2 linked regions of the Lichenibacterium dinghuense genome follow. The protein of the gene in region 1 interacts with the protein of each later gene in a pairwise test. Links are inferred from orthologs where the notes say so. Each region holds a gene or a part of one and is shown in the gene's direction. Other genes may lie near its edges.

Region 1 (3,109 bases):
GCGAGCGCCCAGGCGACCGACCCCGCGAGCGCCAGCGCGAAGGGCGCGCCGCTCGGGCGCGTCTGCAGGGCGGCGAGGAGCTGGCCCACCGAGCGCCGGTCGTCGTTGGCGTGGAGGCTCGCGGTCGACAGGCCGCCGCTCGCCGGCAGGGTCCCGGCCGCCGGCAGGCCGTTCGGCGCGCGCGCCGCCGCGCGGCTGCCGCCCTGGGCGGGGCCGATCGCGGGGGCGTCGGGGCCGCTCGGCGCGGCCCGCTCGGCCGTCACCCGCGGCGAGGGGCCGTTGGGCGTCCGCTCGATCCCCCCGAGCGGCGGGGCCGGCGGGGGCGCTTCCGCGGCGGCCGGCTCTGCGGGGTCCGCCTTGACGAGGTTGAGGGCTTCCTCGATGGCCAGGAGCGCGGCGGCGGCCGGATCCTTGGCTTCGTTCTGTGCGGCCATACTCGCCTCGCCCACCCTGGGAACTCACGCGGTCAAGAACAACGCATCGACATTCAACCCGCGCCGGCGGAAGCGGGACAATCCATCGAATGCGAAACATTAACCAAATGCCAGTCTACTCGGGACGTCCGGGGATTGAAACCACCCCCAAACGGCATCGGGCAACGTCGTTAACGGCTTGTTCACCTCCGAAACCTCATGCCCCGCGCCCCCGACTGGGCCCTGCCGACAGGCGGGATTGGGGCCAGGACGAACCAGGAGTCGCGCATGAGATCCGCCCTTTCCCCCGAGGCTCCCGCCGCCGAGCGTTCCAGCGGCGAGCGGCCGGTCGACCTCGTGCACCTCACCCGCCAGTGCTTCGGCGACAAGCGGCTCGAAACCGAGCTGCTGCGCCTGTTCATGCGCCAGGCGCGGCAGATCCAGGGCGGGCTCGACGCCGAGGTGGGCGACGACTCGGTGGCGAGCCTGCCGGCCGGCGACCTCCTGCACACGCTGGTCGGCTCGGCGCGCGTGGTGGGCGCGCACCGCGTCGCGAGCCTCGCCGAAGCCTACGAGGCGTCGCTGCGCGGGCGCGACCGCGCCGCGCTGAGCGCCCAGGACCGCGCCGACATGCGGGCCGCCGTGGACGAGGCCTGCGGCTACATCGGCGGCCTGCTCGACGCGGCCTGAGCCGGCCGGCCGCAGGGGCGCGCCCGATCGAGCCGCGCGGGCCGCGCGGCCTCGCCAAGGCGCCGGTTCTGCCCTAGAACCGCGCCAGCGGTCGAGCACCGCGGCGCGGAGCGGGTCAGTCGAAGCTATGGTCAAGATCACCTTCATCGATTCCGCCGGCCAGTCCCGAACGATCGACGCCGAGGTCGGCGCCACGGTGATGGAGACGGCCGTCCGCAACGGCGTGCCCGAGATCGAGGCCGAATGCGGCGGCGCCTGCGCCTGCGCGACCTGCCACGTCTACGTCGACCCCGCCTGGGTCGAGGCCACGGGCAAGCCCGAGCCGATGGAGGAGGACATGCTGGACTTCGCCTTCGAGGTTCAGCCCACCTCGCGCCTGTCCTGCCAGATCAAGGTCAAGGCGCCGCTCGACGGCCTCGTGGTCCGCACGCCGTCCCGCCAGGGCTGAGGCCCGGTCGCGGGGCCGTTCGCCGCACGAAGGCCGCGCCGCGTCGATTGTGGCGCGGCGCCGACCGCCTTACCATGTCCCGAGGCGATGTCCCGGGCGCCGATGAAGCCGCCGGCCCCGGGCGCGCGGGCGTGGGTTGGGGGCGGACCGGGATGGGTGAGATCATCAAGACCGACGTGCTGATCGTCGGGGCGGGGCCGGTGGGGCTCTTCGCGATCTTCGAGCTCGGGCTGCTCGACCTGCGCGCCCACCTCGTCGACATCCTGTCCATGCCGGGCGGCCAATGCGCCGAACTCTACCCGGAGAAGCCCATCTACGACATCCCCGGCTTCCCCATCGTCACGGGCCAGGCGCTCGTCGACAACCTGCTCGAACAGGCGAAGCCCTTCTCGCCGCAGTTCCACTTCGGCGAGATGGTGGCGGCGCTGGAGCCGGTCGGCACGCCCGAGGCCCCGCTGTTCCGCGTGGCGACGGACGCCGGCACGCAGTTCGAGGCGAAGACGGTGGTGATCGCGGCCGGCGGCGGCTCGTTCCAGCCGAAGAAGCCGCCCATCGCCGGCATCGAGGCCTACGAGAACGCCTCCGTGTTCTACGCGGTCCGCCGGATCGACCAGTTCGCCGGCCGCCGCGTGCTGATCGTGGGGGGCGGCGATTCCGCGCTCGACTGGGCCCTGAACCTCCAGCCCGTGGCGAGCCGCGTCACCGTGCTCCACCGCCGCGACGCGTTCCGGGCCGCCCCCCACTCAGTCAACGCCATGCGGGCCCACGTCGCGGAAGGGCGGATGGACCTGCAGATCGGGCAGGTGACGGCGCTGCACGGCGGCGACGGCACCCTGTCGGGCGTGACGGTGCGCCACGAGGACGGCTCGACCACGGAGGTCGCCTGCGACGCCATGCTGCCCTTCTTCGGCCTGACCATGAAGCTCGGGCCGGTGGCGGACTGGGGCCTGAACCTCCACGAGAACCTGATCCCGGTCGACACCGAGAAGTTCGAGACCAGCGTGCCGGGCATCTTCGCCATCGGCGACATCAACACCTATCCGGGCAAGCTGAAGCTCATCCTGTCCGGCTTCCACGAGGCCGCGTTGGCGGCCCAGAAGGTCCACCGCTACGTGTTCCCCGACAAGCGCCTGACCTTCCAGTACACAACTTCCTCGACCAACCTGCAGAAGAAGCTCGGCGTGGCCTGAAGCCGGGCCGAGGTTCGGGGGCCGCCGACGAGCGGGTGAGGGCCGACGGGACCTCGCCGGAGCCCGGCGCGCGGCCGGGCCGCCGGAATGCGGCGGGCGCGTCGCCGGACCTCGACCGGTCTCCGAACTGCGTGTGCCATGCGTCCGTCGCTCGCGGGCGTGAGGCGGTGGGCGCACGCCGGCCGGTGCCGCGCCGCGACCCCTCCGCCGCCGAGCTTGGCCAGCGATCGCAAGATCAGCCTTCCGATTTAAGCGATCGTTCACCCTGAATGATCGGCCATGGCCGCATCTGTGCGGTGAGAACACTGTATCGCTATGGCGAATAGGCTTGATGAACGAAGTGTAAACGGCTGCATTTGAGTCGATAC
Region 2 (3,247 bases), 1.6 Mb from region 1 along the record:
GCGCTTCTGGGCGCCGTCGCCTACGACATCGGCACGGGCTCGCGCGTCGGCACGCAGCGGGCGCTGTTCATGACGGCGATCATGCTCGCCGCCGCCATCGCCGGGCGCCGGGCGCTGACCATGCGCAACCTCGGCTTCGCGGCGCTCCTCGTCGTCGCCATCGAGCCCGAGCAGGTCGCGGGCGCGAGCTTCCAATTGTCCTTCGCGGCCGTGTCGGCGCTCATCGCCGTGCAGGAGGCGCGCACCCGCCGCGCGCCGGACGACCTCTTCGCCGAGCCGAAGCCCCGCGCCCCGCGGGCGCCGCCCTGGCGCGGGCGCGCCGGCCGCGCCGCGGCCTCGGTGCTGCACCTCCTGACCGCGACGGTCTTCGCCACGCTGGCGACGGCCTCCTTCATGGCGGCGGAGTTCCACGAGCTGAGCCCCTACGTCTTCGTCGGCAACCCGCTGACGCTGGCGATGATCGAGTTCTTCGCCGTGCCGGGCGCGCTGCTCGGCACCCTGCTCTACCCGCTCGGGCTCGACGCGCCGGTGTGGCACTGGGTCGGCTGGGGCATCCGAGCCGTGCTGTGGGTCGCGCGCATCCTCGGCGCGGCCCCGATGTCGACGCTGCACCTGCCCGCCTTCGTGCCCTGGGCCCTGCCCTGCCTCGCGCTGGCGCTGCTGTCGGTCGTGATCTGGCGGACGGCGCTCCTGCGCCTCACCGCCGTGCCGCTCCTCGCCCTCGGGCTGACCGGCGCCGCCTGCGGGCCGAGCGCCGACCTGATCGTGGCGCCGACCGGCGACGCCCTGGCGGTCCGGGGGCCCGACGGCACGCTCGGCACGCTCGGGCGCGCCTCCGGCTTCACGGCCGCGCAGTGGCTGCGCGCGGACGGAGACGCCCGCGACGCCGAGGCGCTCGGCAAGGCGGCGCTGGTCGCACCCGGGGCGCGCTGCGACCGGCTCGGCTGCACGGCGCCGCTGCCCGGCGGCGGCGCGGTGGCGCTGGTCGCGGACGCGGGGGGCTTCGCGGAGGACTGCCGGCGCGCCGCGATCGTGGTCAGCCCGCTCGTCGCGCCCCTCCCCTGCGCGGCCGGGATCGTGATCGACCGCCTCAGCCTGGAATCGAGCGGCGCCGTCGCGCTGCGGCGGACCGCGGACGGCTGGGCGCGGCGGGACGCGCGCTCGCCCGGCGAGGACCGGCCCTGGTCGCCGGCGCCGCCCCTGCGTCGGCGCTCCGAACCCCGGATCCGCCCCGGCGCCGAGCCCGCGAACGACGCCGGAACCCCGCCCGACGGTGAAGCCGAGGCGGTCCGCATCCCGTGACGACCTTTCGGACCGGCGGGCGAGACGCTACATTGGGGGCGATGCCCCGTGCTCGATCGCCGGTGGGAGAGGGTCCGATGGCTGTCCGGAAACGTTATCAGGTGATGTCGCTGACCGAGTCGGCGGCGGCGCGCGTCCAGGAGATCATGGGCAACGCCGCGACCAAGCCCTTCGGCCTGCGGGTGGGCGTGAAGAACGGCGGCTGCGCTGGCATGTCCTACACGATGGAGATGGCGGACGCGCCCGCGCCGGCCGACGAAGTCGTCGAGGACAAGGGCGTGCGCATCCTCATCGACCCCAAGGCCGTGCTGTTCCTGCTCGGCACCGAGATGGACTTCGAGACCACGAAGCTGTCGTCCGGCTTCACCTTCCGCAACCCGAACCAGACCTCGGCCTGCGGCTGCGGCGAGAGCGTCGCCATCACGCCGGCGAGCCCGGAAGCGCTCGCCGGGGCCGCCTGAGGCCCGCTCCGCGGGGCGTCGACGGGCTCCGAAGCACGCGTTAGTCTCGGCCGCGACGGGAGGCCGAGATGACGACGCTGACGACCGCGGTCGATCCCCGGTCCCCCGAGGCCCGGGCCAACGCCGACCACATGGCCGCGCTCGTGGCCGACCTCCGCGCCACGATGGAGCGCGCTCGCGAGGGGGGGGGCGAAGCGGCCCGCGCGCGCCACGCGGCGCGGGGCAAGATGCTGCCGCGCGACCGCGTCGAGGCCCTGCTCGACCCCGGCTCGCCCTTCCTGGAGATCGGGCCGCTCGCCGCCCACGGCCTCTACGGCGGCGAGGTGCCAGCCGCGGGGCTCATCGCCGGCGTCGGCCGCGTGATGGGCCGCGAGTGCATGGTGGCGGCCAACGACGCCACCGTGAAGGGCGGCACCTACTTCCCGCTCACGGTGAAGAAGCACCTCCGCGCCCAGGAAATCGCGGCCGAGAACCGGCTGCCCTGCCTCTACCTCGTCGATTCCGGCGGCGCGAACCTGCCCAACCAGGACGAGGTGTTCCCGGACCGCGACCATTTCGGCCGCATCTTCTTCAACCAGGCCCGCATGTCCGCCGCCGGCATCCCGCAGGTCGCCGTCGTCATGGGGTCGTGCACGGCGGGGGGCGCCTACGTGCCCGCCATGGCGGACGAATCGGTGATCGTGCGCGGACAGGGCACGATCTTCCTCGGCGGCCCGCCGCTGGTGAAGGCCGCCACGGGCGAGGTCGTGTCGGCCGAGGAGCTCGGCGGCGGCGACCTCCACGCCCGCACGTCGGGCGTCGTCGACCATCTCGCCGAGTCCGACGCCCACGCGCTGGGGATCGCCCGCCGCATCGTCGGCACCTTCAACCGGCCGAAGCGCGTGGCGCTCGACATCGCGCCGCCGCGCGCGCCGCTGCTCGATCCCGCGACGATCGGCGCCGCCGTGCCGCGCGACGCCCGCGAGCCCTACGACGCGCGCGAGATCATCGCCCGCCTTATCGACGCCTCCGAGTTCGACGAGTTCAAGCGCGCCTACGGCACGACGCTGGTGACCGGCTTCGCGCGCATCTGGGGCTACCCGGTCGGCATCGTGGCCAACAACGGCATCCTGTTCGGCGAGTCGGCGCGCAAGGGCGCCCACTTCGTCGAGCTCTGCGCCCAGCGCGGCACGCCGCTCGTGTTTCTGCAGAACATCACCGGCTTCATGGTGGGCCGGAAATACGAGGCCGGCGGCATCGCGCGCGACGGCGCCAAGATGGTCACGGCCGTCGCCACCGCGGCGGTGCCGAAGTTCACCGTCGTGGTCGGCGGCTCCTTCGGGGCCGGCAATTACGGCATGTGCGGCCGTGCCTATTCGCCGCGCTTCCTGTGGATGTGGCCCAACGCCCGCATCTCCGTGATGGGCGGCACGCAGGCCGCGAGCGTGCTGGCGCAGGTCCGCCGCGACGGCATCGAGGCGCGCGGCGGCACCTGGTCCGCGGAG

The links.
Region 2: the proteins of L7N97_RS07810 (region 1) and L7N97_RS00130 interact in binary tests that used the Escherichia coli proteins (3 or more experiments, as listed by UniProt). The link is inferred for Lichenibacterium dinghuense from one-to-one orthologs.

Annotation. Positions count from the first base shown.
Region 1 is NZ_JAJLMN010000001.1:1,619,626-1,622,734, reverse strand. The notes cover bases 91-2,890. They hold L7N97_RS07810 (2Fe-2S iron-sulfur cluster-binding protein), read left to right. Parts: upstream 91-1,230; coding sequence 1,231-1,551; downstream 1,552-2,890. Other genes in these bases: L7N97_RS07805 (NAD(P)/FAD-dependent oxidoreductase), read left to right, coding at 1,704-2,741; L7N97_RS07815 (Hpt domain-containing protein), read left to right, coding at 702-1,103; L7N97_RS07820 (apolipoprotein A-IV repeat region-like domain-containing protein), read right to left, coding at 91-434. Outside these bases: more of L7N97_RS07820, read right to left, coding at 1-90. UniProt on the Escherichia coli protein: Ferredoxin are iron-sulfur proteins that transfer electrons in a wide variety of metabolic reactions. Although the function of this ferredoxin is unknown it is probable that it has a role as a cellular electron transfer protein.
Region 2 is NZ_JAJLMN010000001.1:27,126-30,372, forward strand. The notes cover bases 134-3,071. They hold L7N97_RS00130 (HesB/IscA family protein), read left to right. Parts: upstream 134-1,379; coding sequence 1,380-1,763; downstream 1,764-3,071. Other genes in these bases: L7N97_RS00125 (ComEC/Rec2 family competence protein), read left to right, coding at 134-1,302; L7N97_RS00135 (carboxyl transferase domain-containing protein), read left to right, coding at 1,832-3,071. Outside these bases: more of L7N97_RS00125, read left to right, coding at 1-133; more of L7N97_RS00135, read left to right, coding at 3,072-3,247. UniProt on the Escherichia coli protein: Is able to transfer iron-sulfur clusters to apo-ferredoxin. Multiple cycles of [2Fe2S] cluster formation and transfer are observed, suggesting that IscA acts catalytically.